3 regions of the Lysobacter sp. genome follow, and region 3 is predicted to be linked to each of the others. Evidence: predicted binding sites of a transcription regulator. Region 3 holds the regulator's gene; each other region holds the start of a gene.

Region 1 (12,622 bases), on a different contig from region 3:
GCGACCGCCTTCGCTGGCGATGTGGGTGATGCGGTCGAACATCAGCATGGGCGCGGCCGGCAGTCGCGCATTGCCGGGACCAAACAGTTCGCCCTGCGCGCAGGCACGCAGCTGCGCGAGATCGAACGAAGCAGACTGGGTCATCTCGATGGATAGGTGTGGAAGGCGCCGCAGCGTCGCGCACGCATTGCGGTGTTGCCTTGACTCACATCAACGGCGCATATCCATGCGCGCCCGTACGGCAACCGGGACTTTGCACGGCATCACGCCCGATCCTGCATGCGCTGCCGTACGGCATGCGCGGTTATGGTGTGCCATCCCCACAAGGAGACTCCCATGCGCCTGTCGATCCTCGCCTTCGCACTCGTCGCGTCCCTGCCCTGCGTCGCGTTGGCGAACGAAACCTCGCAGACCTACGGTGCAGAACTTGAAGGCTTCGATTACCCGCATCCGGTGAAGCATTACGAGTTCACCTCGCAAGGCACGCCGATGCGGATGGCCTACATGGACGTGGCGCCGCGCACTCCGAATGGACGCACGGTGGTGCTGTTGCACGGCAAGAACTTCTGCGCGGCGACGTGGGAGCAGACCATCGCCGCACTGTCGAAAGCCGGCTACCGCGTGGTCGCGCCTGACCAGGTTGGCTTCTGCAAGTCGACCAAGCCGCAGCAGCATCAGTACAGCTTCCACCAGTTGGCCGCGAACACGCATGCGTTGCTCGAATCGCTTGGCATCGAGCGCGCAACCGTGGTCGGCCACTCCATGGGCGGCATGCTCGCGGCGCGCTTCGCGCTGATGTATCCCGATGCGACCGAACGCCTGGTGCTGGTCAACCCGATCGGGCTGGAAGACTGGAAGGCCCTGGGCGTGCCGTGGGCCAGCGTCGATGCGAACTACGCCGGCGAGCTGAAGACGAGTTTCGAGTCGATCAAGCGTTACCAGCAGCAGGTCTACTACGGCGGGCAGTGGAAGCCGGAATACGACCGCTGGGTCGGCATGCTTGCGGGCATGTATGCAGGCGCCGGCAAGGAACGCGTGGCATGGAACCAGGCGCTGACGTCGGACATGGTGTTCACGCAGCCGATGGTGCACGAGTTCCCGCAGGTACGGGTGCCGACCACGCTGCTGATCGGCCAACGCGACCGAACCGCCATCGGCCGTGATCGCGCGCCGGCGGAACTGCGTACGCGGCTGGGCGATTATCCGGCGCTCGGCAAGCGCGCGGCGCAGGCGATACCGGGCGCGACGCTGGTGGAGTTCGAGGACCTGGGCCACTCGCCGCAGGTCGAAGCGCCGCAGCGCTTCAACCAGGCATTGCTGCAGGCGCTGCAGTCGAAGTGATTCGCGCGGGCCTCAACGCGCCGCGAACCGCAGCGCATCGTCCAGCAGGCCGGCCGCGGTGACGCCCGCGCCTGCTCCGGGGCCCTGGATCACCAGCGGCTGGTCGTTGTAGCGGTCCGACCAGATCGCCACGCGATTGTCGGTGCCGGCGCCGCCCGCGAGCGGGTGATCCGCCGGCAGCGACTCCAGGCCGACGCGGGCGCGTCCATCCTGCAGGCGCGCGATGAAACGCAGCTTCTCGCCGCGCTTGTACGCGGCGGCGTAGCGCTCGCGCAGCGACGTGTCGAGCGCGGGTAACGCGGCGTCAACACCGTCCTTCGACAGGATCGCCAGCGCGGGCGGCACCAGCGAGGTCACGTCCACCGCATCGCTTTCCAGTTCCACGCCGGCGGTGCGCGCCAGGATCAGCAGCTTACGGCGCACGTCCTCGCCGGACAGGTCATCGCGCGGATCCGGTTCGGTATAGCCGGCATCGCGCGCCTGACGCACCAGCGCCGAGAACGGACGCATGCCATCGTAATGGTTGAACAGCCAGGCCAGCGAGCCCGACAGCACGCCCGCGATGGCATGGATTCGATCGCCACCGGCCTGCAGTTCGCGCAGCGTGCGCAGCAGCGGCAGGCCGGCACCGACGGTAGCGCTGTCGCCATAACCGCTGTTGCCGACGGACGTCGCGTTGCGGATCGCACGCCACCGCGTCAGCGAAGTGCCCTGCCCGATCTTGCACGCCGTGACGACGTGGATGCCCTGCGCCAGCCAGTGCGCGTGACGGTCGGCGACGGTCTCGCTGGCGGTGGCGTCGATGACGATGCGCGTGCCTTGGCCCTGCAGTGCGGCTTCCACCGCTTCGATCGAACTGGGCTGGGCCGCCAGTGCGAGCCGCTGTCCCGCCTCGGCGGACGCGAGGCCGGAACGGTCGCTCGCGGCATGACGCGAGTTCGCCACGTGCACCAGTTGCAGGCGTCGCTCTAACGCGGTGCCGTGCCATGCGGCCAGGCGGGCCAGCACGGCGCTGCCCACCGTGCCCGTACCGAGCAGCGCGATGCGTGCGTGCGCTGGTTGCGTCAGTGCGGCGACGTCGCGCGCCAGTTCGACCGCCGCGACGCTCATCGTTTGACGCGCTCGGCGAAGGCCACCGCCTGCTCGGCACGTTCCAGCGCCGCGGCGATGTCGGCGACCAGATCGTCGGCATGCTCGATGCCCACCGACAGACGCAGCAGACCCTCGCCGATGCCGGCGGCTTCACGCGCCTCGGCCGACATCGCGGCGTGCGTCATCGTCGCCGGGTGCGCGACCAGGCTTTCCACGCCGCCGAGCGATTCGGCCAGCGTGAAGCACTGCAGGCCATCGAGGAACGCGCGTACCGCGTCCACGCCGCCGTCGAGTTCCACGCTCAGCATCGCGCCGAAGCCCGTCTGCTGGCGCGCGGCCACCGCATGGCCGGGATGCGATTCCAGGCCCGGGTAATGCACGGCAAGCACGGCCGGGTGTGCATCCAGCAACGCCACCAGCGCCTGTGTGTTCTCCTGGTGCACGCGCAGGCGCGCATCCAGCGTGCGCAGGCCGCGCAGCGTGAGGAAGCTGTCGAACGGCGAACCGGTCAGGCCCAGCGCGTTGGCCCACCAGACCAGCTGCTGGTGCTGCTGCGCATCGCGCGACACGACGGCGCCACCGACCACGTCGCTGTGGCCGTTGATGTACTTGGTCGTGGAATGCACGACGTAATCCGCGCCGAAGGCGATCGGCTGCTGTAGCGCCGGCGAAAGGAAGGTGTTGTCCACCACCACCTGCGCACCGTGCGCATGCGCGGCTTCGATGACGAAGCGCAGGTCGGTCACGCGCAGCAGCGGATTGGAAGGCGTCTCGATCCACACCACGGCGGGATCGCCAGCCAGCGCTTCGGCCAGCGCGCGCGGATCGGTGAGGTCGGCGGTGACCAGTTCGAAGGCGCCCTTGCGTGCGAGCGCGTTGAACAACCGCCAGCTGCCGCCGTAACAGTCGTGCGGCACCACCAACCGGTCGCCCGGCTTGAGCAGCGCGTGCAGAAGCAGCGTGATGGCGCCCATGCCGGTCGCGGTGATCACGCCGCCCGCGCCGCCTTCCAGTTCGGCCAGCGCCTCGCCCAGCAGGTCGCGCGTGGGGTTGCCGCTGCGGGTGTAGTCGTAGGTGCGCTTCTCGTTGAAGCCCGCGAAGCTGAAGTTGGAGGACAACACGATCGGCGGCGTCACCGCACCGAAGGCAGCGTCGCGGTCGATTCCGGCGCGGACCGCCGAGGTACAGCGATTGCGCGTGCTCATGCCGCCACCTCCACCACGTCGTCCAGCGCTTCGCCGAGGATGGCCGCGAGGGCCTGCTCCTCCTTCAGGAAGGCGTCATGGCCGTACAGCGAGCGCACCACGCGCAGCCGCGTCTCGCCGCGCAGGCGCTCGACCAGGTCGTAGGAATCCGACACGGGCACCAGGCGGTCCTCGGCGACGGCGACCACGGTCACCGGCAGGCGGATCGTGCCGGGATCCACGTCCTGCAGGTCGATGGACTCCGACAGGCGCAGGTACGCGGTCGGTGACGTGCGCGCGACGTAGGTGGCGCCGCAATGGTCGAGGTAATCCTCGGCACCCACGCGTACGCGGCCATCGCTTACCTGCGCCGGTTCGAAGCGGGCGGCGAACTCTTCCGGCGTGCGGTAGCTGAGGATGGCGAACTGCCGCGCCAGTGCCAGGCCGTGGGTTTCATCGCACTGCAATGCGCCCAGCGCGACCGCACGACGCTGCAGCGCGCGCCACGCGCTGGCATACGGGTGTGCGCGATGCACGCCGCTGATGGCGACCAGCTGTTCCAGGCGCGCGCCGTGGCGCGAAGCGAACTGCAGTCCCACCATCGCGCCGTACGAACAGCCCACGAACGCGCGCAGCCGCTGCACGCGCAGTGCATCGAGCAGTACCGCGACAGCATCGGCCTGATCCGCAGGATCCAGCGGCACATCCAGCGTGCCGTCGGCACCGATCCAGTCGAACGCGATCAGGCAGTGCTCGCGCGGATCCAGCGGCTTGCCCGCACCGACCTGCTGCTCCCACCAGCCCGCCTCGGCGAACGCCTCGCTGGCGGCCAGATGGCGATGCGCGGAGATGCCGCCGGCAACGAACACCGCCGGCTGCGCACGATTGCCGAGGATCTCGTAGCGCAGCGTCACCGCGCGGGTACCGGCATGCCGCAGCGGCAGTTCGACCTGGAGTTCGCCGCGCAGAGCCGGAACGGTGGAGGCGAAGCGGGTGGCGTGCGCGATGGCGTCCAGCACGTCGACGCGCTCGGCGCAGGGGTGTTCGGACTGGGCGGAGATGGGGGCGAGGCTCATGGCGGGCATCCTTGGTTACGGGGCCACCGAGCCTGCGAGTCGCTCGCGCACCCGCCGAAGGGGTGCACGCGCAACCATCTTTCGACCGGCGCCGCCGCGGAGGCGGGACCTGTCGCAGGAATTGGCACCTTCACCCGTGCAGCGTCGCAGCCCTGGGTTGGGTTGCCCCGGCTTCAAAGGGCCTGTCCCTCAGCCGGTCTCGATGGATGGCCGCAGTCTGCAACCGCGGGACCGGGCATGTCAATCGCTCTATCCGCATATAGCGATTTATTATTTCAGTCACGCTGCCGGCTCACAATGTGAAGGGAGCCCGAATACACTTCGGCCATGACTCCACGCCTCACGTCCGCCGCCATCATCGCTCCGGTGCTGGCGGTCCTGATCTCCGCCTGCTCCACCACCCGCCCCACCGCCCCCGCCGCTCCGCAGAAGGCGGACGCCGCCGCGACGCCCGAACTGCGCACCGTGCTGGAGCGCTACGTCTCGGCCGAAAGCGCGCAGGACGAGCTCGACTCGCTGGCCACCTGGCCCACCGAGGACGGCCGCACCTGGCTGATCGCCACCGCCAAGTCGACCCATCGCCTGGTCGTGTTCGATGCCGACACCGGCGAGCGGCTGCGCGAGGTCGGCGGCGAGGGACAGCGGCTCGGCGAATTCGACCGACCCAATGGCATCGCGGTGTACGGCGACATGCTGTTCGTGGTCGAACGCGACAACCATCGCGTGCAGGTGATGTCGCTGCCGGACTTCAAACCGCTGGGCAGCTTCGGCGACGCGCAGCTACGCAGCCCGTACGGGTTGTGGCTGACAGAGACTGAACCCGGCGAGCTGGAGGTGTACGTCACCGACAGCTTCATGTACGGCAAGAAGTTCGATGAGGTGCCGCCGTGGGCCGAGCTGGACCAGCGTGTGCGTCGCTTTCGCGTGCAGTTCGACCAGGCCGGCCACCTGCGCAGCAGCTACGCGGGCTCGTTCGGCGACACCACGCCGGACGCCGCGCTGCGCATGGTCGAATCCATCGCCGGCGATCCGGCCAACGACCGCCTCCTGATCGCCGACGAGGATCGTCGCCACGAATCGACGCTGCGCGAGTACAGCTTCAGCGGCAAGTACACCGGCCGCAGCCTGCCGCAGGACAGCTTCGGCGCGGAGGCCGAAGGCGTCGCGCTGTGGAGCTGCGCCGACGGCACCGGTTACTGGATCGCCGTGGACCAGCTGGCGCCGCTGACGATCTTCCATCTGTTCGATCGCACCACGCTGGAACCACGCGGCAGCTTCGAGGGCGAGACGACCGCGCACACCGACGGCGTCGCCCTGCACGCGGCCAGCACCGCGACGTTCCCTTCCGGCGCGCTGTTCGCCGTGCACGACGACAAGTCGGTCGCGGCGTTCGACCTGGCCGAAGTCGCGCGCGTGCTGAGCCTGTCGCCCACCTGCACGCAATAACACGATGGCCGGCATGCACCGACGCTGGGCATGGCTGCTGGGCAGTGCGGCACTGCTGACGGCGTTTGGCGCAGGCGCGGCCAAGATCTACCGCTGGACCGACCGCGCCGGCATCACCCATTACGGCGACCACGTGCCGGACGCGCCGCCGGCGGCGGTGAAGACCATTCCGGTGGAGGGCGAGCCGGGCGCGATCGCCCGGCTGCGCATCGAGAACGACGGCGACCGCTTCCTCGCCTTCGCCGACAACCGGCTTTCGGGCCCCATCGAAGTGCAGCTCGACTTCAGCCGCAGTGACAACGTGATCGGCCAGCCGATGCTGCCCGCGCGCGCCACCGTCGCCGCACGCGGCAGCGCCCTGGTGGCAGTGCTGAGTTCGGCCGATCCCGAGCGCGGCTTCGATTTCGAACTGCAGATGGAAAGCCTGCCCGGTGATCCCAATGCACGGCCGAGCAACGTCGACTACCTGCTGCCGCTGCAGCAGGCCGCCTTCCGCATCGACCAGGGCTACGGCGGCCAATTCAGTCACCGCGACGCACAGAACCGCTACGCGGTGGACTTCGCCGCCGACATCGGGACTCCGGTCGTCGCAGCACGCGACGGCGTGGTGATGCAGGTGGAATCCGACTTCGACAAGGCCGGCCTCAACCTGGAGCGCTACGGCGGCCGCGCCAACTTCGTGCGCATCCTGCACGAGGACGGCACGATGACCCTGTACGCGCACCTGAAGTCCGAAGGCGTGCTGGTACGCGTGGGCCAACGCGTGCGCGCCGGCCAGCAGATCGGCCTGTCGGGCAATACCGGTTTCACCACGGGCCCGCATCTGCACTTCGCGGTGCAGGTGAACCGCGGCATGAAGCTGGAGTCCATCCCGTTCCGCATGATCGGCCCGCAGGGTCCGCTGCGGATATCGGGCGGGTGAGGCGACGCGCTTGCGAACCACTGGTTCGCGCGTCGCCGAACGCCCAAACGCCATGCGTTTGGGCTGGGCGTGACGCACTGCGCCGTTCGCATCCATCAAGCCACGCCGCAATAAGAACTACTGCACGCCACGCCGGAGAGCCGAACCGCCGCACGTGCCCAATCGATTAATCGCCATCCACACAAAGCGCGGATTCCAGCGCAGGCAATACGGCGAGAACCATCGCCCGCCAGCCATCCCCGCGAAGGCGCCATGAAAGTCGATGCTTTTGCTCGTCATCCCCGCGAAGGCGGGGATCCATGGACTTTTCACGCTTTCACGTTGCTCTGTCAGGAGCAACAGCCAAAGCTTCCGTCCGTCTAAAGCCGACCGGGTCACTTTTCTTTGCTGACCCAAAGTCCGACTGGATTCCCTTCGGTCAAACGTAACCAAAAGAATCGACACAGCAATCCCACGACCGGCAGAGGAGTCGGTGCCTTCGCGAGTCGGACGTGGCCTTTGGCCACGTGGCCCGCACTTGCGGTGCGGGCGTTCGGGCAATGCGCGAGCCAGTGGCTCGCAACACGCATTGCCCTCACTCCATGCCTCCGCGCTCAGCAGCGCACGTCCTGCGCTGCCCTCCGGGGCTTGGGATGTGGTTGGCGTTCAACAGCAACAGCAGATGCGGTCGAACGCCTCCACCTGTGTCTTATCGTCCCACCACCCGCTTGTCGCCGAGCAAGTCACTGGATCCCGGCTTACGCCGGGATGACGGGCGAAAAGCGAAGAGCAAGGCCGACTTACGCTGCCTCGGCCGCCGCCGGCTCCACCATGTCCCGCCACTGCGGCAGCTTGTCGATCACGCCGACGTTGCGCAGGTACGCCTCGTCTACCGGCGTCTCGGCAACGAGCGCTGACGCCACGTGCACCGCGCCAGCCACCCAGAAGCCGCTCGCCTTGAGGCGACCCGGACGATGCTGGAACGCCACGCCTTCGACGATCGGCATCGGCAGGCCCCACAGGCCCAGCAGGTAGGCACCCGCTTCGGCGTAGTGAGGACCCGGCTGATCGGGACCGCCGGACACGCCCGGCAGCAGGCGGCCCACTTCGGCCAGCAGGCCGGCGGTGGCGGCGAGTTCAGCGCTCGGCCCAGCGAGCAGGCGACGCGCCAGGCGCGAGGTGCGCAGCGAGCGGTCCTGGATGGCCTCACGCTCCTTGCCGCCCAGGTGCATCGGGCCGAAGGCTTCGCTGGCCAGCACCAGGCGCAGCAGCGTCTGGTGGCCCAGGCGGGTCACCGCGGCGCGGATGTCGGTGATCTCGCGACCGCCGGAGAAGTACGCCGAGTTGCACAGGCGCAGCACCTTGGCCGCGATGGCAGGGTCCTGCGACAGCATCTGCGCGATCGCCGCGTTGCTGGCATCGGGATCGCGCAGCAGGCGGCTCAGTTCCAGGTACAGGCGCGGCGGCGGCGGCAACGAACCGATCCGGCCGATGGTCTGCTTGAGTTCCTCGTTGCCCAGCACCTGGCGCAGTTCGGCCACGCTGTCGACGGCTTCGATCAGCTCGCCTGCATCCAGCGGACGCGACAGCAGACGGTGCGCGCAATCCAGCCCCTGCAGCATCACCGCGTCCTCGTCCTGGTCCAGCAGGAGGATGCGGACCGCCTGCGGGTGCAGTGCGGCCAGTTGCGACAGCAGCACGGTGCCGGGCAGTCCGCCCGGTCGCAGGCCGCACAGGAACACGTCCACCGGGTCCGTGATGGAAAGCGCGGCGTCGGCCTGGGCCAGCCAGCTCACGTTCCAGTCCTGGCCGAAGAACCCCAGCGACTCTTCCAGCTCGCCGGCGCGGCCGGCGTCCTCACCCACGATGACAATGCGCACACCGCCTCCAGCAGAAGCCGACATTCACGGCGGATAGCGGCCGCGCGGAGGCCTTCTTTAGGGGCGGATGAACGGGGAAACCGCAAACTGCCAACCGGCGCACACTTCCTCAGTCACGGACTGCCGGAACGACACGGACCGGCGCTCCGGAGGCGGCCTGGGCGGGACGCGTATAATCGCCGGTCTTTCCCGATCTCCGATCCGCGGACCGGTCGCCCGACCCGCCCGCGACCGCCGTTGCCATGTCCGACGTTTCCCTCGAAGCCGCCCGCCGCCGCACGTTCGCGATCATCTCGCACCCCGACGCGGGCAAGACCACGCTGACCGAAAAGCTGCTGCTGTTCGGCGGCGCCATCCAGATGGCTGGCTCGGTCAAGGGCCGCAAGGCCGCGCGCCACGCGACGTCCGACTGGATGGCGTTGGAAAAGGAACGCGGCATCTCGGTGACCAGCTCGGTGATGCAGTTCCCCTACGAGGGACGCATCGTCAATCTGCTCGACACCCCCGGCCACGCCGACTTCGGCGAGGACACCTACCGCGTGCTCACCGCGGTGGACTCGGCGCTGATGGTCATCGACGTCGCCAAGGGCGTGGAAGAGCGCACCATCAAGCTGATGGAGGTGTGCCGCCTGCGCGACACGCCCATCATGACCTTCATCAACAAGCTCGACCGAGAGGGCAAGAACCCGATCGAACTGCTGGATGAAGTGGAGTCGGTGCTGAAGATCCAGTGCGCGCCGATCACCTGGCCCATCGGCATGGGCCAGCGCCTGAAGGGCGTGGTGCACCTGGTCACCGGCGAGGTGCACCTGTACGAACAGGGCCGCAACTTCACGCGCCAGGATTCGACCATCTTCGCGTCCATCGACGACCCGGCGCTGGAAGCACGCATCGGCGCGCAGATGCTGCAGGAACTGCGCGACGAACTGGAACTGGTCGAAGGTGCGTCGCATCCGTTCGACCTGGCCAAGTACCTGTCGGGTGAGCAGACGCCGGTGTTCTTCGGCTCGGCCGTCAACAACTTCGGCGTGCAGCTGCTGCTCGATTTCTTCGTCGAGCACGCGCCCTCGCCCAAGCCGCGCGCGACGACCTCGCGCGAGGTGGCCGCCTACGAACCCAAGCTCACCGGCTTCGTGTTCAAGATCCAGGCGAACATGGACCCGCAGCATCGCGACCGCGTGGCGTTCATGCGCGTGTGCTCGGGCCAGTTCAGCGCCGGCATGAAGGCCTTCCACGTGCGCAGCGGCAAGGAAGTGAAGCTGGCCAACGCGCTGACCTTCATGGCCAGCGATCGCGAGATCGCGGAGAGTGCATGGCCGGGTGACGTCATCGGCATCCACAACCACGGCACCATCTCCATCGGCGACACGTTCACCGAAGGCGAGTCACTGAGCTTCACCGGCATCCCGAACTTCGCACCGGAGCTCTTCCGCCGTGCGCGCCTGCGCGACCCGCTCAAGCTCAAGCAGCTGCAGAAGGGCCTGGCGCAGTTGTCCGAGGAAGGCGCCACGCAGTTCTTCCGCCCGCTGATGAGCAACGACCTCATCCTCGGCGCGGTGGGCGTGCTGCAGTTCGACGTGGTCGCCTATCGCCTCAAGGACGAATACGGCGTGGACGCCAGCTTCGAGCAGGTCAGCGTCGCCACGGCGCGCTGGATCCGCTGCGACAACGAGAAGAAGCTGGAAGAGTTCCGCGACAAGAACGCGATGAACCTGGCGGTGGACGCCGCCGGCCAGCTGGTCTACCTCGCACCCACGCGCGTCAACCTGCAGCTTGCGCAGGAACGCGCGCCGGATGTGACCTTCCTCGCCACGCGCGAACACGCGCACGCGACGACCATCGACTGACCGGCGCCTGATGCCCGCGTGGCTGGCGTGGTGGCTGGCGCTGAACACCGCCACCGTGCTGGTGTATGGCTACGACAAGGCAATCGCCGGCGGTCCGCGTCGGCGCGTACCCGAGCGCACACTGCTCGGCCTGGCCCTGCTCGGTGGTTCGCCCGGTGCGTTGATGGCGATGTGGATGTTCCGGCACAAGACGGCCAAGCGGAGCTTCCGCAACAAGGTTGCAGTGATCCTCACCTTGCAGGTTCTGGCCGTTGCGGCGGTGTACACGCTGTAGTGACCTTTCGGAATCGAGGCCTTTCGCGCGAACACGACGGGTACGACTCCGATCAACCAGCGCCACCGGCCCGCCGTGCAATGACGGCCGTCACTGAGCATTTGCTCCAGCCTGCGCTACGATGCTCGCACCATGCCCCCCGCACGCTCCGTCCACGACGGCTCGCTGTCCTCTGCCCCGCACGAGGTCCACTCGGTGCGCGAGGAATTCTTCAACGCGCTCACCCACGGTCTGGGCGCGACCGCCGCACTCGCCGGTGGCGCGGTCCTGATCACGCTGGCGGCGCTGTTCGGCGATGGCTGGCAGCTGGCCGGCGCCATCGTGTTCGGCATCTGCCTGTTGCTGCTGTACCTCGCATCGACGCTGTACCACGCGATCCAGCATCCCGTCGCCAAGGCGCGGCTCAAGGTGTTCGATCACTGTGCGATCTATCTGCTGATCGCCGGAACCTACACGCCCTTCACCCTGATCGGGTTGCGCGGTCCATGGGGCTGGGGCTTGTTCGCGGCGATCTGGACGCTGGCGGTGGCCGGCGTGATCTTCAAGCTGTTCTTCACCGGCCGCTTCAAGCTGTTGTCCACGGCCATCTACATCGCGATGGGCTGGCTGGTGGTGGTGGCCATCGAGCCGATGTGGGGCGCGCTGGACGGCTGGACCATCGGTTGGCTGTTCGCCGGCGGCCTGTTCTACACGCTGGGAACGGTGTTCTACCACCGGCCATCGCTGCCCTACTCGCACGCGATCTGGCACATGTTCGTTATCGCCGGCAGTGTGTGCCATTACGTTTCCGTAATGGCGCAGGTGGTGACGCCGGGCGAAATCATTCCGGCCTGAACTGCCGGCAACGCATTCACCCTCGCTTGACCGGACTCCGCCGATGGTGGGGCCGGTCCGTCATGGAAGCACGAGGTGGGCGTTTTCGTTCCGATCATCGCGGTGCGCATTCCACGCGGTCTCCGCGCGCGGAGGTAAGCCGTGGCAGCGCGCGACGCCACCGCCGAAGCTTCACCTCCGACCGTGTGGGTGCGCCGTCATCCGGTGCTTGCTGCCCTCGGCGTGATCGCGCTGCTCATCGTCATACTGATCGCGATCTGGGACTGGAACTGGTTCAAGGGCCCAGTTGAACGGCAGGTCGAAGCACGCACCGGGCGTTCGTTCGACATCGGCGGAAACCTCGACGTCGATCTGGGCTGGACGCCGGTGGTCTCCGCCGAGAAGGTGCGTTTCGGCAATGCCTCGTGGTCGCGTGATCCGGTGATGGCCTCCGCGGAGCGCGCCGAGCTGGCCATCGCCCTGTGGCCGCTGCTGCGTGGCCAGGTGCTGCTGCCGATGATCCGGCTGGATCATCCACGGCTGCTGCTGGAAACCAATCCCAAGGGCGGTTCGGGCAACTGGGTGTTCGGTGGCCAGACGGGCGAGAGCAAGGTGCAGTTCCGGCGGGTCGACATCCAGCGCGGCCTGCTGCGCTACCTCGACCGGCCTGCCCGCACCGACATCCGCGTCGGGGTGAGCAGCCAGCGCGCGAAGTCGCGCGAACACTCCGCCCCGGTTGCCGTGGTCGGGGGTGGACGGTGGGAAGGC
Region 2 (12,622 bases), on a different contig from region 3:
GAGACGAACCTCGCGTACGTCAACGGTGGTCGCCGCCGGCCGCTCACCGTGCTGCTGCTGCGCCTGGGCATCATGTTCATGGTGGTTTTCGGCGCATTCCACAACGCGACGCAGGCGTGGGCGCTGGGCGACATCGGCGTGGGCCTGATGGCCTGGCTCAACATCGTCGCCATCCTGATCCTGGCCAAGCCGGCCATGCTGGCGCTGCGCGACTACGAGCGGCAGAAGAAGCTGGGCCTGGATCCGGTGTTCGACCCGGACGCGCTGGGCATCCGCAATGCGGACTTCTGGCGCGGCCGGCGCGGCGCGCAGCCGGTCGAGCAGGACGGCGGCACGGCAACGTCGGCAGCGTCGCTGCAGGGAGAGGGCTGAGGCGCTGCCTCCGCTCCTCGCGTAGGAGCCGGCTTGCCGGCGACCGACGCTATGAGCGCGGGTCGCGAGCAGGCTCGCTCCTACGGCCGCAGGCACCACGCGCGTGCTGCTGAAGCAGCGCTATAACTGAATATCCGTTCGGCCTTCCCGGCCGGCGGCGGTTACCCTGTGCGGCATGAATGTCGCTGCCGCCATCCGGGATTTCAGCCAGGTACGCCTGCCGGGCGAGGGCTTCGTGCTGCGGCCGTGGCGCCTCGACGACCTGGATGCGCTGGTGCGCCACGCCGACGACGCGCGCATCGTGCGCGGGCTGAGCACGCGCTTCCCGCACCCGTACACGCGCGAGGACGGTGAACGCTTCCTCGCGGGCGACGTGGTCGACCTGTCCGACCCGGTGTTCGCCATCGAGGTCGACGGCGAGGCATGCGGCGGCATCGGCGCGCATCCGGGCCGCGGCGAGCGCAGCCATTCGGCCGAGTTCGGCTACTGGCTCACGCCGTCGCTGTGGGGCCGCGGCCTGATGACGAAGGCGGTCGCGGTGTTCGCGCCGTGGGCGATGCAGTCGCTGTCGCTGCATCGCCTGCAGGCCGGTGTGTTCGCGTTCAACACCGCCTCGGCGCGCGTGTTGCAGAAGAACGGTTTCGAAGAAGAAGGCGTGGCACGCTGCGCCGTGATGAAGTTTGGCGAAGTGCACGACCTGCGTGTGTTCGCCCGAGCGAGAAGGAGTCTGTCCGATGCGCCATGATCCACCCGGTCGCCCGCCGCGAGGTCCGCGTCCGGCCGGCGAAGGCCCGTGGGGCAAGGTCGACGTGCGCAGCCGCAAGGAGCGTTTCGCCGACCGCACCGCCAGCGTGCAGCGACCGCACGAGGACGAGCACGGACACGAGCACGATGCCGCGCATGCGATGCGCGAGCGTCGCGGCGCCGAGCTGCGCCTGTACGGGCTCAACGCCATCAATGCGGTGTTCCAGCGGCGCCCGCAGGCGATGCGCAAGCTGTACCTGAGCGAGGCGCGCATTCCTGCGCTACAGCCGCTGCTGAAGTGGTGCGTGGCCAACCGTGTCGGCTACCGCGTGGTCGACGAACTGGACCTGCACAAGCTGGCCGCCAGCAGCCATCACGAAGGCGTCGTGGCCGACGTGCTGCGCGATGAGCCGTTGCCGCTTTCCACCTGGCTGCGCGACCTGCCCGCCGGACCGCAATGCGCGATCTGGCTGGACGGCGTGGGCAATCCGCACAACTTCGGTGCGATCCTGCGCTCGGCGGCGCACTTCGGTGTGTCGGCCATCCTGTTGCCGAAGCACTCGACGCTGTCGCTGTCCGGCGCGGCCGCGCGCGTGGCCGAAGGTGGCGCCGAAGCCGTGCCGCTGGTGCGGCTGGGCCGCGACGACAACGCCATCGCACAACTGCGCGGCGCCGGCTTCACGCTGGCGGCGACGGTGGTGCAGGGCGGCAGCGACCTGTTCGCCGCGAAGCTTCCGCCGCGCGTGATCTACGTGCTGGGCGCGGAAGGCGAAGGCATGGATCGTGAGCTCGCCCAGGCCTGCGACCTGCGCCTGTCGATTCCCGGCACGGGTGCGGTGGAAAGCCTCAACGTCGCGTCGGCCGCAGCGGTGCTGCTGGCGCAGTGGCGGGCGAAACGGGATTGAAGCGGTAGTCCTGCCGTCATTCCCGCGGGGCGGGAATCCACTCGGAAGCGCCTCACGCCCGATGGAAGGTGGAGTGGGCGGAAAGCCTGGCCTGGCAGATTCGGCAGTTCTCGACGCAGATAACGCAGACAAGCACGTGCGCGCTGTCGTAGAAGCCAGCTTGCTGGCGACCGGGCCGCGCTGTCGCCAGCAAGCTGGCTTCTACGTCGCACGCCCCTTGTTCCGCGCTCGTCCGCGTTTCTCTGCGTCGAGAACCAGTCGCCAGCAAGCTGTCTCCCACGGTAGACGGGATCGGGCCAGCGAGTCCGTGGCCTAGGCGGGCGCACGCAACGGCAGGCATGCGCGCACGCACGTGCCGGCGTCGGCCACGGTTTCGATGTCGAACGTGCCGCCCAGCTGCTGGGCGCGTTCGCGCATGGTGATCAGGCCCAGCCCATTGAGGCGCTCCGGATCGAGGCCGCGGCCGTCGTCGATCACCGACAGCAGGATCTCCTCGTCGCGCGGCGCCAGCGTGACCGTCACGCGGGTCGCGCCGGAGTGGCGCAGCACGTTGGTCAGCGCTTCCTGCGCGATGCGGAAGCAGGCCAGCTCGACCGCGGGGTCAGGGCGTTCGGCTGGTGCCGTGAGGTCGAGTTCCAGCACGGGCCGGCCGCTGCGGAACAGGCGCTCGCACTGCCAGCGCAGCGCCGCGACCAGGCCCAGCGCGTCCAGCTGCGGCGGGCGCAACAGGGTGGAGATGTCGCGCAGCTTGCCGATGGTCTGGTCGCACATGGCGACGATCTCGCCGACGATCTCCTGGCGCACCGCTTCGTCCTCGCCGTCCAGCGAGGTCGCGCCCATCTTGATGGCGCTGATCGCCTGGCCGATGTCGTCGTGCAGTTCGCGCGAAAGCGTGCGGCGTTCCTTCTCCTGCACTTCGATCAGGTGGCCGGCCAGCGCGTGCAGCTCCTGCTGCTGGCGTTGCAGGTGCGCGGTCAGCTCGGCCTCGCGTGCGTCGGAACAACTGCGGCGCAACATCAGGAACAGCATCGCGGTGACGATGGGCACCGACAGCGCGCACGCCACCCAGCGCGAGGCGTCGCCGAACAGCGGACGCAGCTCCAGCGCGACGCGCGGTGCGGCCAGCGCCATCCACAGCACGGCGACCGCGGCCATCAGCAGGCACAGCACGAGGCCGCTGCGTCCACGCAAACGGGCGCGCAAGTCTGCGCGCCCGTTCGGGGTGGCCTGCGGGTCGGCGGTGCCGACCGGAGGCGATGGCGGGATCGTGCTCATCCCATGGGTTGCCGGATCAGAAGAGTTCGACGCTACCAGCATCCATGGACTGCTGCATCACGGGCTTGTGAGGAGGGCGTTCCCATTCCGTGCGCATCGCCGCGATCCGCTGGCCCAGTTGCTGCAGGGTCTGGCGCACTTCGGCGTCGGCGCGGTCGGCGCGATGCAGCAGCTGGTGCAGGGCGGTGGCCTCGCGGTTGATCGCGCTCAGGCGGTCCAGGTGCGTGGTGGCCGCGCCCAGTGCCTGGGTGGCGATGTCCTCGAACTGCAGCGAACGCACGGCTTCGGCGACGGAACCGTCGATGGCGCGGCCGCAGTCGGCGATCTCGCGCATGCCGTTGCCCAGGCCGCGGTTGATGCCGTCCACGCGCTCCAGCATCGCCGCGGCTTCGGCGCGTGCACCGCGGGAGCGGTCCATGTCGCGCGAGGCCATCTGGGTGACGGTGTCGCGGACGCGGGCGATGGCGTCCTTGGAGCTGTGCGCCAGCTTGCGGATCTGCTCGTTGAAGGCGGTCGAGCGCTCGGACAGGTTGCGCACCTCGTCGGCCACCACCGCGAAGCCGCGGCCCGCCTCGCCGGCACGCGCCGCCTCGATCGCGGCGTTCAGCGCCAGCAGGTTGGTCTGGTCGGCGATCGACTTGACGTCTTCCAGCAGCGCGAAGATGCCGTCCAGGTGCTCGGCCATCGCGTCGATGTGGGTGACGGTGGTGGTGCTCTGGCCGCTCACGGCTTCCAGCGCTTCCACCAGTTGTTCCATCTGCTGGCTGGCCTGCACGGCGAAGCGCGAGACGTCGACGCCGCCGTGTTCGCCGTCGGTGCGGTCGATGATGCGCGAGACCACTTCGCTCTGCTCGCGCGACTTGCGATTGACCGCTTCGAAGCTGGTGCCCAGCTTGGCCACCGACTCGCGGATCAGGACGCGGGTGCGCTCGATCTCGCCGCGCGAGCCCTGCACTTCGGAGCTGACGAAGTTGCGCAGGTCGTCGAGCAGGCGGGTCTGTTCGCGCAGCATCGCGGCGTCGCTGCCGCTGGGACGCATCATCGTCCAGGCAAAGCCCAGCCAGGCCAGGATCATCGCGACCAGCGCGCCCCAGCGCACGGCGGACGGCCAGCCCAGCGCTTCGGCGACAACGAACAGGGAAGTGAGCGCCAGCGGCGCTGCAAGGCGAATCAGTACGCGGGAATCCATCATCGATCTCACCGGAGTGGGGCAACTTAGATAACGGCGGGCGGGGACGGTGCTTTAGGTGAAATGCGCTTGATCTGCGGCGCGCTGCATGTGTGTGACGAAGAGCGCGTTTTTGACTTTTCTTCGACAGCGGTGGTGCCCGGGCAGGCGAAACATCCCGCAGGGTGTTGCTTTCGTTGTTGTCATCCCGCGATGGCGGGGCCCATGCTTGCGGGCGTCGACGCATTCGCAGGGCATGACGCGTCGGACAGAGGAATTCCCCGCCTTCGCGGGAATCACGACAGAGGACCGAAAAGCCGAACGCGCCTGTGTGCGCCCCTCAATCGTGCGCCGTACCCGCCAGCAGCTTCTGCGCGACCTGCGACAGCGGCACTACGTCCTGGGCCGCACCCAGCGCGACCGCGGCGCCGGGCATGCCCCAGACCACGCTGCTGGCCTCGTCCTGCGCAAGCGTGGCCGCGCCGGCCTTGCGCAGGGCCAGCAGGCCGCGCGCGCCGTCGTCGCCCATGCCGGTCAGCAGCGCCGCACTGGCGTTGCTGCCGACGTGCTCGGCCACGGATTCGAACAGCGCGTCCACGCTGGGACGGTGGCGACGCACCGGATCGTCGTCGCCCAGCCGTCCGTGCCAGCGCGCGCCGCTGCGGTACACGCGTAGGTGGCGTCCGCCCGGGGCGACGTAGGCGTGGCCGGGCAGCAGCTCCTGGTCGCGCTCGACGTGGATCACCGTCATGCGGCTGTGGCGGTCCAGGCGTTCGGCGAAGGGCGCGCTGAACGCGCCCGGGATGTGCTGGGCGATGACCGTCGCCGGCGCGTCGGCCGGCATCTGCGCCAGCACTTCGCGGATGGCCTCGGTACCGCCGGTGGAGGCGCCGATGGCGATGAGCCGGTGCGTGGTGCGATAGGCCACCACGGGCGGTGGCGCGTCGCCGCTGCGCGCCGGTGCGGCGGCCACCACGCGGGCGCGGGCGGCCTGCTTGATCTTCTCCACCAGCAGGCCGGCGTAATCGGTCAGGCCGCGCGCGACGTCCAGCTTGGGCTTGGCGATGAAGTCCACCGCGCCCAGCGACAGCGCGTCCAGCGTTACCTGCGCGCCGTGTTCGGTCAGCGTGGACACCATCACCACCGGCATCGGGCGCAGGCGCATCAGGTTGCGCAGGAAAGTGAGCCCGTCCATGCGCGGCATCTCGACGTCCAGCGTCAGCACGTCGGGGTTGAGCTGCTTGATCTTGTCGCGCGCGATGTACGGATCGGCGGCGCTGCCGACGACCTCGATGCCGGGATCCTCCTCCAGCAGTTGCGTCATCAGTTGCCGCACCAGCGCCGAGTCGTCGACGACCAGCACCTTGATGCGGTTGCGGGGGGCACGCACGGCATTCATCAGAACAGCTCCACGCTGCCTGCGGCGGGCTCGCGGGCCAGGCGGCCGTAGTAGGCGCGCTCGGCGTCGACGATGACGTCGTTGCGGGCCGACGGCAGGCGCTTGACCAGGGTGCGCCCGGTCTGCGGGAAGAAGCAGACCTTGCGCGGGTGGATGTCGCCCAGGTCCTGCGCGATCACCGGGATGCGCTCGGCGGCCAGGTACTCCAGCACGAAGCACGCGTTGCGCGTGCCTATGGGGTCGCTGTAGAAGCCGCTGAGCACGTTGCCGCCGCCGAACACCTTGGCCTGCAGGCGCGCGCGCCGTGCGCCACGCTTGAGCAGGTCGTTGATCAGCAGTTCCATCGCGTGCGCGCCGTAGCGCGACGATACGGACTCGGCCTCGCCGCCGGGCAGCATGAAGTGGTTCATGCCGCCGACCTGCAGCATCGGGTCGTACAGGCACGCGGCCACGCACGAGCCCAGCAGCGTGACCAGCGCGATCGGACGTTCGGTGACGCGGTAGTCGGCGGGCAGCAGCTTGATCGCCTCGGTCTGCAGGACCGGGTCGAAATAGCTGCCCGCTTCGATGTTGTTGCGGACGGCGGGTGACGCGACGGTCATGCACGCGCTCCTGAGGCGGGGCGATAGGTCGTTCGGCCGCAGGGAGTGATCAGGTCATGGGCATGACCGAAGCTTTCCGAGTGTCCGGCGAAGAAGAGGCCGTCGGGTGCGATCAGCGGGACCACCCGCTGCAGCACCTCGTACTGCGTGGCCTTGTCGAAATAGATCATCACGTTGCGGCAGAACACCGCATCGAAGCCGCCGCGCAGGCCGTAGTCCTCCGACAGCAGGTTGAGCGGGCGGAACTCGATCATGGCCTGCAGCTCCGGCTTGACCCGGCACAGGCCGGCATTGGCGCCGCTGCCGCGCTGGAAGAACTGCTTGCGCCGCTGCAGCGACAGCGTGTTCACGCGCTCGACCGGATACACGCCGCGCGCCGCGGTGTGCAGCACGTTGGTGTCGATGTCGGTAGCCAGGATGCGCACCGGAGGCGTCAGCGTGCCGAACGCTTCGCAGGCGGTGATCGCGAGTGAATACGGCTCCTCGCCGGTCGACGCGGCGTTGCACCAGATGCGCACGCCGTCGCGACCGCGCGTGCGCAGGTGGTCGGCCAGCGCGTCGAAATGGTGCGACTCGCGGAAGAAAGAAGTGAGGTTGGTGGTGAGCGCGTTGATGAAGCCCTGCAGCTCGGCGTCGGGATCGGCCTCGACGTGGTCGAGGTAGGCGCCGAACTTCTCCATGCCCAGCGCGCGCACGCGGCGCGCGAGGCGGCTGTACACCATGTCGCGCTTGTGCGGATGCAGGTGGATGCCGGCGCGGTCGCGGATCATCCGGCAGACACGTCGGAAGTCGCGTTCGTCGAAGGTGAATTCGCGTTCGTCGTGGCTGCGCGTTGCACGCATGGGTACTGCTCGTCCGGTCCGGTGTTGCCCTCGTTATCGGCAAGGAGGGCGGAAGCTTTGAGGCTGCGGCGCTGAGTGCTTGAGAGCGCACTGCACCGGAGGGGTGGATAACGTAGGAGCCAGCTTGCTGGCGACATGCCCACGCGGGCGGTCGCCAGCAAGCTGGCTCCTACGAATGGCGGCTACTTCGCGGCGAACCCGGCGCTGTCGCGCTTTCCGCCCCCTCCCGACCCTCAGCCGTCGCCAGAGCCGATGGCGGTTTGTCGAGAGCGCGCCCCGACCCTCACCCCAACCCCTCTCCCGGTGGGAGAGGGGCTTCAGGCGAACCAATCGTCGACTACGTGAAGCAGCCCTCTTCGAAAGAGAAGAGGGCGGTGCATCAGAACTCCTGCCAGTCCGGCTCGGCGCTGTTGGCCGCGGCGGTGGCGCGCACCTTTCGCGGCGCTGGAGCGGGCTTGGCGGCGGGGGCCTTCGATGCACGGCCCGGCTTCACGGCGGCTGGCATCTCGATGACATCGGCGGCGACGCGTGCGGCCTGCGCCGCATGCGCCAGGCGGAACACCGCGACCGTCTGCACCAGCTGCTCGGACTGCTGCTCCAGGCTGCGCGCAGCGGCCGAGGCCTGCTCGACCAGCGCGGCGTTCTGCTGCGTGCCTTCGTCCATTTGCGTGATCGCGTTGTTGACCTGCTCGATGCCCGAGCTCTGCTCCTGCGATGCGGCGGAGATGTCGGCGATGATGTCGGTGACCTTCTTCACGCTGGTCACGATCTCGTTCATCGTCTTGCCGGCCTGGTCGACCAGCTCGCTGCCTTCCTCGACCTTGGTGACCGAGTCGGTGATCAGCTGCTTGATCTCCTTGGCGGCATTGGCCGAACGCTGCGCGAGCGAGCGCACTTCGGCGGCGACCACCGCGAAGCCGCGGCCCTGCTCGCCGGCGCGCGCGGCTTCCACCGCGGCGTTCAGCGCCAGGATGTTGGTCTGGAACGCGATGCCATCGATCACGCCGATGATGTCGGCGATCTTCTTGGAAGAGGCGTTGATGGCATTCATCGTCTCGACGACTTCGCCCACCACCGTACCGCCCTGGCCGGCGACTTCGGCCGCGCTCTGCGCCAGCTGGTTGGCTTGGCGTGCGTTGTCGGCGTTCTGGCGCACCGTGCTGGTCAACTCTTCCATCGACGAGGCGGTTTCTTCCAGCGACGCGGCCTGCTGCTCGGTGCGCTGCGACAGGTCGCTGTTGCCCGCGGCGATTTCCGCGGCGGCGCTGCTGATCGCGTCCGAACCCTGGCGGATCTGGCCGACGATCTGCGCCAGCTGGTCCACGGTGCGGTTGGCATCGCCGGCCAAGCGGCCGAACTGGCCCGGCAGTTCCACCTCGACGCGGCGGTTGAGGTCGCCGTCGGCGACGGCAGCCAGCAGCGTGCCGACTTCGTGCAGGCCTTCCTCGGCGGTGGCCATCAGCTGGTTCAGCGACTGCACCACGTCGTGGTAGACGAACTCGAAGCGCGAGGCGTCGCCGCGGCGGCTGAAGTCGCCGGCGCAGGCGGCATCGACCAGCGTCTTGATCTCGGCGTTGATCGCGTTCATGCCGTGTTTGACCGAATCGACGGCATCGGTGATGCGCGCCTTCTGGCCCGGCAGCCGGTCCATGTCGTGCGACAGGTCGCCGCGCGCGTACGACGCGACGATCTCGATGGCGCGGGTGTTCACCTGGATGTGCGAATCGACCAGCGTGTTCACCTCGCCGGCCATCTGGCCGTAGGCGCCCGGGAAATCCTCGCTGCGCAGGCGGCGGTCGATCTCGCCGGCCTGGTGCGCTTCGAACAGGTCGCGCTGCGCACCGGCGAAGTTGCGCAGCGTGTTGATGGCGCGCTCCAGGCCACGTGCGATGTCGCGGACCTCGTCGCGGCTGTCCACGCGCACGGCATCGGGGAATTCACCGCGGGCCAACAGGTCCGAGGCGTCCTGCACCTGGCGCAGGGCGGCGCGCGTGCTGCGGCTGAAGCCCAGGAACAGGTACGCGGCGATCGCCAGGATCAGCACGCAGATGCCCAGCGTCAGCGCGGTGCGCTGCTGCAGGCGGCTGATCTCGGCGCTCGCGGCGTGGTCGAGCGAGGCGTTGGCGGCCGACAGCGCGGCGGCCAGGGCCAGGCGGGTGGCTTCCACGCGTGCGGCCATCACCTTCACCGGCAGCACCGGCGTCTCGGCGTCCAGTACGTGTTTCTGGATGTCGGCGTTCTGTTTCGCGACGGCGTCCAGCGCCTTGCGGAACGGCTTGCCGATGGAGTCGGTGAGCGCCGGCAATTCTTCCTCGGCGTCCTTGATCTCCACTTCCGATCGCGTGCGCACGTAGTCCTGCATGTTGCGCGACACGGCCAGGCCGGTGCGGTCGTCCACCCAGATGGCGCCGTCGCCCAGCACGCGCAGCGCGGTGGCGCTCTGCTGTGCGGTGTACTCGGCCAGCGTGGGCACCCACACCGTGGCGGTGCGGCCCATGTACAGCACCGGCGCGTTCTGCGCCTGCGCCAGGCCGGTCTCGTCGGCGATCAGCGCGTGGATGTCGCCCAGCTTGCGGACGGCAACGGCGTGGGCGGTCGAGGCGGCCGCGGAGTCGGCCTGTTCGCCGGTGGCCTTGCCCCATGCTTCACGCGCGCCCTGCAGCGCGGCCGGAATGGTCGAGTCCGACAGCTGCGAACGCTGCCAGGCGGCCAGCGCGTCGAGTTCGCGGTTCACCTGAGCGGTGGACTGCTCGATCGCCTGGTCGGACACGTCGTCCTTGGCGAACTTGCGTACGACCAGTTGCTCGTGCTGCTGCACGCCCAGCATGGCGCGGTGCAGGTGGCCCAGCCCGACCACCGCGCTGCGCTGGGCGCGGGCGGCGTCGATCTCGGCGTTGGAGCGCACGACCAGGATGCCGGCCAGTACGCCGCAGGTCAGCATGAATGCAGCCCCGATGACCATCGCCTTCTGGTTGAAGCGCAACTGCTCCATCAGTCGGGTGGCGGGGGCGAGAAAACGGTCCAGCAGGGAAGAGGGACGGTTGGACATGATGCCTCGCGATTGCAAACGGGCCCTTTCGGGTCGACAACCGGTGCATCGGCGGGGCGGGACGAAACTTTAGGTGAACGAATGCAAACGGGCCCCTCAAGGTTCGCCGGGGGCGGCCGATGTAGGGGCTGACACGTCCACCCAAGGAGCTTCCCCATGCGCCACTCGCTCATCCTCGCCGCCGGCCTGGCCGTGCTGGCCCTGTCCTTCGCCGCGCCGGCCTCGGCCGACCTCAAGCCGACCAAGCGCGTCGAGCCGCAGTACCCGCCGGAAGCCGCCCGCGCCGGTACCCAGGGCTTCGTCGAAGTCGAATTCACCGTGGACCCGGCCGGCAAGGTCGCCAGCGTCTCGGTCGTCAACGCCAAGCCTGCCCGCGTGTTCGAGCAGTCGGCCGTGCGCGCCGTGAAGCAGTGGGAGTTCGCTCCGGGCGGCGGCAAGGGCAAGGTGCGCCTGGACTTCTCGCTGTAATCCCGGATCGCCAGCTGCATGCGAAGAACGCGCCCCCGTGGCGCGTTCTTCGTTTCAGGGGTCCGCTGTGGCGGCTGCGCTCAGAAGCTGTGCCGCGTCGCGCAGGCCATGACGTGGTTGTAGTCGCTGGACATGCAGCGATAGAAGGCCTGCTTCTCTCCACCGGCCGTCTGGCAGTCGCCGAGCGAGAGTTGCCCGCGTAATTGGGTCAGGGTCTTCGCGGTGGCCTCGAAATCGGCGCGGCGCAGGTAGCCGTCGTCAATGTTCCTGCGGCCGACCTCCAGCATGGTGTCCAGGCCCCCGTGCGCGTTCTCCACGGCCCTGGCGCAGGACAGCTCCGCGCCGTCATCGCGCACCTGCAGCAACGCCTGCGCGGCGCTCTCCGCCATCTCCTGCGTGCCCGGCGGCAACGGCCGCGTCTGCGCGAACCCCGCCTGTGCCTGCAGCGCGAGGACAAGCGCGACGGTCAGCGTGCGTGCGATGCGGGCGGCCATGCATGGGGTTCCGGGCATGCGGCCTCGTGCCGCGGTGCGCGAGCTTAACGCGCCGTCCCGCCATGCGGCAGTCCGCGCGCGGCCATGCGGGTTGACGCCGACCGGGCGCTGTCGAACCATCGGTCTCCCACGCGCGCGTCGAGGCCGTCATGACCGATCCGCAGGAGGTTTTCCAGCTGGCGTTGCAGCGCTACCGCGAGGCGGTGCATGCGAAGGACGCCGCCGCGCTGGTGTCGCTGTACGACGAGGACGTGTCCGTCTTCGACACCTGGGGGGCGTGGTCGCTGCGCGGCCGCGAGGCCTGGCACAAGCTGGTGGCCGACTGGTTCGGCTCGCTGGGCGAGGAACGCGTGGCGGTGGAGTTCGACCAGGTCGCCAGCGTCGACACGGCCGATCTCGTCGTCGGCCATGCCTTCGTCACTTTCGCCGCGTTCTCGCCGCAGGGCGAACGCCTGCGCTGGCTGACCAACCGCATGACGCTCGCGCTACGGCGCCACGGCGAGGACTGGAAGATCGTGCACGAACACACCTCGGTCCCGATCGAACACGCCACGCTCAAGGCAATCCTGCAGCGTGGCTGATCTCCTGCTAGTGCATCCCGCCGCCGCATCGGAGCTGCACAAGCGCGTGCACATCGACGCACTGCCGCAACGCGTGTGGCGCGCGCTGATCGACCCGGCCGCGATCGCCGCGTGGACCTCGGACGAACCGCTGGAAGTGATCACCGACTGGCGCATCGGTGGTCCCATCGTGTTTCGCGGCGTGCTGCACGGGCGCCTGCGTTTCGAAAACCACGGCGTGGTGGAAGCGTTCGAACCTGCGCTACGCCTGCAGTACACGCACTACAGTTCGCTGTCGAAACGCGCGCTGGGCGACGTGCCGGAAAACCACGTGGTGATCGAATTCGCGCTGACGCCCGATGGCGGTGGCACGCGGCTAGACCTCACATTGCGCCGGCTGCACGACGAAGCGGTGCGCGGCCACATGGATTTCCACTGGGACATGACGCTGCCCGCGCTCAAGTGTCATTGCGAGCGGGAAGACGTCGTCGCGGAGACGATCACGTGAAACGCATGCGCCCACCCCGCGCATTCTTCATCAGCGCCATCGTGTGCGTCGGTGCGGCCATCGCGGCCGTGTGGGTCGGCCTGTCGGCGCTGACGACCGCGAGCCTGCGGTTCGGCCAGTGCGGTCCCTCGTCGCTCGCGGCCGCGGAGGCGTATTGCCAGGCGGGCGCAAGGTTGCTGTACGTCGCCTATGGCCTGGGCGCGCTGGCCATCGTGACGGGCGTGCTGGCGTTATGG
Region 3 (6,366 bases):
GATGCCGGCGCCGGCCATGACGTGGACGATGCTGGCCGCGCGCGCCGACGACAGTTCCCAGTTGGACGGAAACTGCGCGGTCGCGATGGGCAGGTTGTCGGTGTAGCCCTCCACGCGCAGCGCATTGGGCTCGTCGCGCAGCACCGAGGCGATGGTGCGCACCGTGTCGACCGCGGTGGGATTGGGCACGGCGACGCCGCTGGCGAACAGGATGTCGCTGCGGATCTCCACCTCGAGGAAGTTGTAGCTGCGCCGCACCGTCACCAGCTTGCGCCTGACCAGTTCCGACAGCGCGTCCTGGATGCGGCGGCCGAGCGAATGCAGCTGCTGGTGGCGGGCGTCTTCCGCTTCGCCGGGTTGTTCGGCGGTGCCCTGCTGGTTGGCGCCGAAGGTCGGCATGTCCAGCACCTGCTTCATGCGTGGTGAAGCAATGGGCGTGGACGAGGACGGGCCTGACTTGGAACCCGGCGTGACCAGCGACGGCCGGTCGAACGCGGAGCCGCGCAGCTGGTGCATGCCCAGCTGGATCGGCGTGACCGTGCGCGGCGGACCACCGAACGCGGACGACAGTGCATCGGCCAGCACGCGGTACTTGCCCTCGTTGATCGAGGAGATCGCGTACATCACCACGAAGAAGGCCAGCAGCAGCGTGATCAGGTCGCCATAGGGGATCGCCCACGCCTCGTGGTTGGCGTGCTCCTCGTGCTGGTGGCGGCGACGTGAGGCCATGGCTGCGCGTCCGTCAGACCACGAAACCGTTGAGTCGCGCTTCGATGTTGCGCGGGTTCTCGCCCTGGGCGATGGCGATGAGGCCTTCGATGATCATCTCGCGCTCGTCGGCCTGCTGGTTGATCAGGCCCTTGAGCTTGGACGCCATCGGCAGCAGCGCCAGGTTGGCCGCGCCGATGCCGTAGATGGTCGCGGTGAACGCCGCGGCGATGCCGTGGCCCAGCTTGCTGGGATCGGCGAGGTTCTTCATCACCGCCATCAGGCCCAGCACCGCGCCGATGATGCCCAGCGTCGGCGAGTAGATGCCCATGCCCTCGAACACCTTGGCCGCGGCCAGGTCGCGCTGCGACTGGCCGTGCAGTTCGATCTCCAGCATCTGCCGGATCGATTCGGGCTCGACGCCGTCGACGACCATCTGCAGGCCCTTGCGCAGGAACGGATCGTCCAGCGCCTGCACTTCCGGCTCCAGGCCCAGCAGGCCCTGGCGGCGCGCGACGGTGCTCCATTCGACCAGGCGCGCGATCATCGCCGGACGGTCCTGCACCGGCGGACGGAACACCCAGCGCACGATGCTCATGGCGCGCTTGAACGTCGCCATCGGCGTCTGCAGCAGGATCGCGGCGACGGTGCCCAGGATCACGATGACGAACGCCGCCGGCGACCACAGGCCGGACAGGCCGGCACCCTTGAGGATGCTGCCGCCGACCAGGGCAACCAGTGCAAGCACGACACCGATGAGGCTGAGTCTGTCCATCGTGGGGAAGGCGTCCGTAAGGTGAGTTCGTCATTCCCGCGAAAGCGGGAATCCAGTGCCTTCGTGCGGCTTGGCCTCGAGTCGCTGGACCCCGCCTGCGCGGGATGACGGCTTCGTTTCTTTTTGTTCGGTCGTCAGTCTTAACGGTCCCTCGCCGCGGGACTTGAGCCCCGCAGTCCGGTTCTGAGCAGTGCATCGACATCCAGGATCAGCGCCATGCGGCCGTCGCCGACCAGGCTGGCGCCGGCGTATCCGGCCAGTCCGCGCAGCGTGCGCGGCAGCGCCTTGATGACGACTTCCTCACGACCGCGCACGCGGTCGACGGTGAGGCAGAAGCGTTGTTCGCCCGACTGCAGCACCACGCAGGTGGTGGCCGCGCCGGCAATCGGCGGCAGGCCCAGCCAGGTGCGCAGGTCGATCAGCGGCAGCGGTTCGTCGCGCAGGTCCAGCATGCTCTGGCCGTCGACCCACAGCGCTTCGACGCGCTCGTGCGCCAGCACCTCGACCACGCGCACCAGTGGCAGTGCGTACACGTCGTCGTCCAGTTCGATCAGCAGCGTCGGCAGGATCGCCAGCGTCAGCGGCACGCGAATGATGAAGCGCGAACCACGGCCGACCTCGGACTGGATCTGCACCTGTCCGGACAGTTCGCGGATCTTCGACTGCACCACGTCCATGCCGACGCCGCGGCCGGACAGGTCGCTGACCTCGGTGCGCGTGGAAAAGCCCGGCGCGAAGATCAGGTGCAGGCATTCGTCGGCCGACAGGCGCGCGGCCGCGTCGCTGTCGATGACGCCCTTGTTGACCGCGCTGCGGCGGATCTTCTCCGGATCGATGCCGGCGCCGTCGTCGCTGACCTCGATGGAGACGTGGTCGCCTTCCTGCTGCGCGGAAAGGCGCACGGTGCCCTGTTCGGACTTGCCGGCGGCGCGGCGCGCGGCGGGCGATTCGATGCCGTGGTCGATGGCGTTGCGCACCAGGTGCACCAGCGGATCGGCCAGCGCTTCGACCAGGTTGCGGTCCAGTTCGGTCTCGGCGCCGATGATCTCCAACTCGACCGACTTCGACACTTGGCGCGCGACGTCGCGCGCCAGCTTCGGGAATCGTGCGAACACGCGGCCGACCGGCTGCATGCGCACCATCATCACCGCCGACTGCAGGCGCGAGGTGGCCACGTCCAGCGCGGTCACCGCGCGGTCCAGGTCCTCGTCGCGCAGGCGCGGGCGGATCGTCTTGAGGCGGTTGCGTGCCAGCACCAGTTCGCCGACCAGGTCGACCATCGCGTCCAGCCGGCGCACGTCCACGCGCACGGTGGCGTCCGCTGCTTCCGGGGCGTTCGCGCCTTTTGCTGCTCCCCCTGCTCGCGGGTTGGGAGGCGGTGGGGCTTTCGGTGGTTGCGAGGCGGCCGGCGCGCTGGACCCCGACGACAACGTCGGCATCTGCGTCACGAAACCCTTGGCGCCGTCGCGCAGCGACTTCAGCAGCGACGCCGGCGCGTGCGGGAGTTCCTCGCCGTTGGCCACGCAGTCGAGCATGTCGATCACCAGGTCCACGGCCTGCTGCGCGCCGTCGAACGCGGCCGCGTCCATCGGCACGGTGCCGTCGCGCGCGACGTTGAGGCGGTCTTCCACCGCGTGGCAGATCTCCACCATCGGCGCGAAGTCGAGGAAGCCCGCGCCGCCCTTGATGGTGTGGAAGCCGCGGAACACCGTGTTGAGGCAGTCGCGATCGGTCGGCGCGTGTTCCAGCGCGACCATCTGCTCACCGAGCTGGTCGAGGATCTCGCGCGCCTCGATCAGGAAGTCGGCGGCGATGTCGTTGGCGATGGCGCTCATGGATGTCGTTAAACCCTTGCAGAAGCCTTCTTCGACGCGGAGGCACGCAGAGGGACACAGTTGGTGCGTGCCAACAGGCTCGCGCCGCGTTGCCGTATCGCAGACGCATTCGCTTTGTCCGTGTTCATCAGCGTGTTTCTGTGTCGAGCCATCGGCGTCAAAGCTCCCGCGTCAAAGCCCGAGTGACGACAGCAGTTCGTTCGCGTCGTCCTGCGTCGCCGGTGCCGGATCGACGCCGGCCACGGACGGGCCGTAGCCGCGGTTGTTGTTGAGGTGTAGCGGCTGCGTGCCGGTGTCGGCCACTTCGCCCAGGCCGGCGTGCACGGCGCGGACCAGGTCCACCACGCGGCGGATGATCTGCCCGGTGAGGTCCTGGTAGCCCTGCGCGGCGGTCATCTCCGACATGCGGCTGCGGATCGCGGCGATGGTGGCGGCCTGTTCCTCGGCGGCGGCGTCGGGCAGGGTGCCCAGCAGCGTGGCGCATTCCTGGATCAGGTCCAGCGTGCGGTGGCTGGCGTCCTCGCTCACCTGCACGACGTGCTCGAGCCGCGCGCAGGCTTCCGGCAGCGAGCCGGTGGAGGCGATGTCGCCGTTGCCCAGCGCGCCTTCCAGTTCGCGCGCCAGCTTCGCCAGGCCCTGCACCAGCGGCTGGCTGCGCCACTGGATCAGCGCGTCGACGTTGCTGCGCCAGCCAGCCAGATCGTCGTGCTCCAGCGCCCACAGCGCCGCATGCAGACGGGCGATCACGGCCTGCCGGTCCTGCGGTGCAGGAACGTCGATCACGCGGCCGCTCCCAGGCGCTCGAACACCTTGGTGAGCTTGTCTTCCAGCGTGGCCGCGGTGAACGGCTTGATCACGTAGCCGTTCACGCCGGCCTGCGCGGCTTCGATGATCTGCTCGCGCTTGGCTTCGGCGGTGACCATGAGCACCGGGATCTTCGCCAGCGACGCATCGGCGCGGATGGCCTTGAGCAGGTCGATGCCGGCCATGCCGGGCATGTTCCAGTCGGTGACCACCAGGTCGTACGGCGCCTTCTTCAGTTCGATCAGCGCGGTGCTGCCGTCGTCGGCCTCGGCGGTGTTGTGAAAGCCCAGGTCGTTGAGCAGGTTCTTGACGATGCGACGCATGGTCGAGAAGTCGTCGACGATGAGGATGCGGATGTTCTTGTCCATGTGGGCTGGCTCTGGTGCGAAGAATGGATCAGGAGGTTGGACTCCCTCCCCTGCCTGCAGGGGAGGGCTGGGGAGGAGTGCCTTGTGACCGGCGCCTGCGCGCCGCGTACCTCCTCCCAACCTCCCCCTGCAAGCAGGGGGAGGAGCAAAAGCAAAATCAGTCAGTAGCCATCGTCGTCATCGCTGTCGTTGGCCCCGCGCCATTCGCCCAGGCGGGAGCGCAGTCGCAACATCGCCTGGCCGTGGATCTGGCACACGCGCGATTCGCTGACGTTGAGCACGGCGCCGATCTCGCGCAGGTTCAGTTCCTGCTCGTAGTACAGCGACAGCACCAGCTGCTCGCGCTCGGGCAGGCCGCCGATGGCGTCGCCGAGCGCTTCGCGGAACGCGACCTGCTCGAACTCGCGCGCAGGCGAGGTGCCGGCGTGGCGCGCCAGGTGCGGTTCGCCGTCGTGTTCGTCCAGGTGCGCTTCCAGGCTGATCAGCTGGCCGCGCGCGGCGTCCTCGAGCATGCGGTGGTATTCGTCCAGCGGCACGTTCATCGCGCCGGCCACTTCCTGCGCGCTGGCGGCACGACCGGTGCGCTGCTCGACCTCGCGCGTGGCGGCCACCACGTCGCGATAGCGGCGGTGCACCGAGCGCGGCACCCAGTCGCCACGGCGGATCTCGTCGATCATCGAACCGCGGATGCGGATCGAGGCGTAGGTCTCGAACGAGGCGCCCTGGTCGGCGTCGTAGCTGCGCGACGCTTCGATCAGCCCCATCATGCCGGCCTGGATCAGGTCGTCCACCTCCACGCTCGCCGGCAGGCGTGCGGCCAGGTGGTGGGCGATGCGCCGCACCAGGTCCGAGTGCTGGGAGATGACCTCGTTGGCCGCCGAGCGCTGGACCTCCCGGTACTGGGCTGCGCCTTTCATGCGGCCACCCCGCGCTGCTTGAGAATGCGCTCGAGGAAGAACTCGACGCCGCCACGCGGTTCGGTCGGCGCCTGCCAGCGTGCGGTGCGGCGCGCGATCTCGGTGATCGCCAGCGCGGCCGGGCTGGACGGGTAGGCCTTCACCACCGGTTGCTGGCGCTGCACCGACAGGCGCAGCCAGTCGTCCTGCGGCACGCAGCCCAGGTAGTTCAGCGAGACATCGGCGAGGAACTTCTCGCACACGCGGGTCAGCTTTTCGTACAGCACGCGGCCCTCGTTGGGGTCGCGCACCATGTTGGCCACCACCTGGATGCGGTCCACGCCGCGCTCGCGCGACAGCACCTTGATCAGTGCGTAGGCGTCGGTGATCGAGGCCGGTTCGTCACAGACCACCACCACGGTGTCCTGCGCGGCCTGGCAGAAGGTCAGCACGCCGTCGGTGATGCCGGCGGCGGTATCGACCACCATGATGTCCAGCTCGCGTTCCAGTTCGGAGAACACGTTGACCAGGCCGACATGCTCGGCCGGGGCCAGCTCGGCCATGTGCCGGCGGCCGGAAGCGGCCGGGACGACCAGCACGCCGTTCGGGCCTTCGACGATGACGTCGTCCAGCGAGCAGCGGCCGGCCACCAGGTCGGCCAGCGTAAAGGTGGGGTTCAAGCCCAGGATCACGTCGATGTTGGCCAGGCCCAGGTCGGCGTCCAGCAGCAGCGTGCGCTTGCCCATGCCCGCCAGCGCCACAGCCAGGTTGGCCGAGACGTTGGTCTTGCCCACGCCGCCCTTGCCGCCGGTCACCGCGATGGTGCGCACAGGGCCGAGCGGCTCGCTGCGGGTGGCCGACAGCGGGAAGGTCTTGGTCAGCTTGGCGTACTCACGCGACGGCATGGTTCAACTCCGGGTTGCAGGGCATATCGGCCGCTCGGCGCAAATCTTCAAGGCGAAGTACGAGATTGGCTGCAC

The links. The regulator FliA, encoded in region 3, starts transcription of late flagellar genes. The targets are predictions, from matches to a motif close to TAAAGTTTNNCNNNCNNNGGCCGATAA.
Region 1: the regulator FliA is predicted to act here: its motif matches at 8,954-8,980, upstream of VFE83_RS14880 (HDOD domain-containing protein).
Region 2: the regulator FliA is predicted to act here: its motif matches at 4,516-4,542, upstream of VFE83_RS17010 (methyl-accepting chemotaxis protein).

What each region holds. Positions count from the first base shown of each region.
Region 1 covers NZ_DASRTS010000055.1:85,484-98,105, reverse strand. The annotation lists gene fabA (3-hydroxyacyl-[acyl-carrier-protein] dehydratase FabA) at 1-144, opposite strand, end outside; gene VFE83_RS14910 (alpha/beta hydrolase) at 337-1,341, shown strand; gene VFE83_RS14905 (homoserine dehydrogenase) at 1,354-2,451, opposite strand; gene VFE83_RS14900 (O-succinylhomoserine (thiol)-lyase) at 2,448-3,638, opposite strand; gene metX (homoserine O-succinyltransferase MetX) at 3,635-4,693, opposite strand; SAM riboswitch class I at 4,765-4,902, opposite strand; gene VFE83_RS14890 (phytase) at 5,021-6,139, shown strand; gene VFE83_RS14885 (M23 family metallopeptidase) at 6,153-7,061, shown strand; gene VFE83_RS14880 (HDOD domain-containing protein) at 7,841-8,920, opposite strand; gene VFE83_RS14875 (peptide chain release factor 3) at 9,163-10,767, shown strand; gene VFE83_RS14870 (DUF1294 domain-containing protein) at 10,778-11,041, shown strand; gene trhA (PAQR family membrane homeostasis protein TrhA) at 11,174-11,875, shown strand; gene VFE83_RS14860 (AsmA family protein) at 12,017-12,622, shown strand, end outside.
Region 2 covers NZ_DASRTS010000064.1:35,274-47,895, reverse strand. The annotation lists gene VFE83_RS17030 (alanine/glycine:cation symporter family protein) at 1-372, shown strand, start outside; gene VFE83_RS17025 (GNAT family protein) at 548-1,117, shown strand; gene VFE83_RS17020 (TrmH family RNA methyltransferase) at 1,107-2,021, shown strand; gene VFE83_RS17015 (sensor histidine kinase) at 2,334-3,296, opposite strand; gene VFE83_RS17010 (methyl-accepting chemotaxis protein) at 3,313-4,485, opposite strand; gene VFE83_RS17005 (chemotaxis response regulator protein-glutamate methylesterase) at 4,805-5,863, opposite strand; gene cheD (chemoreceptor glutamine deamidase CheD) at 5,863-6,465, opposite strand; gene VFE83_RS16995 (CheR family methyltransferase) at 6,462-7,307, opposite strand; gene VFE83_RS16990 (methyl-accepting chemotaxis protein) at 7,687-10,356, opposite strand; gene VFE83_RS16985 (energy transducer TonB) at 10,513-10,824, shown strand; gene VFE83_RS16980 (hypothetical protein) at 10,905-11,318, opposite strand; gene VFE83_RS16975 (YybH family protein) at 11,468-11,899, shown strand; gene VFE83_RS16970 (SRPBCC domain-containing protein) at 11,892-12,386, shown strand; gene VFE83_RS16965 (hypothetical protein) at 12,392-12,622, shown strand, end outside.
Region 3 covers NZ_DASRTS010000050.1:481-6,846, forward strand. The annotation lists gene motD (flagellar motor protein MotD) at 1-729, opposite strand, end outside; gene VFE83_RS13895 (flagellar motor protein) at 743-1,483, opposite strand; gene VFE83_RS13900 (chemotaxis protein CheA) at 1,624-3,318, opposite strand; gene VFE83_RS13905 (protein phosphatase CheZ) at 3,490-4,101, opposite strand; gene cheY (chemotaxis response regulator CheY) at 4,098-4,490, opposite strand; gene VFE83_RS13915 (RNA polymerase sigma factor FliA) at 4,652-5,407, opposite strand; gene VFE83_RS13920 (MinD/ParA family ATP-binding protein) at 5,404-6,291, opposite strand; partial or broken gene VFE83_RS13925 (flagellar biosynthesis protein FlhF) at 6,278-6,366, opposite strand, start outside.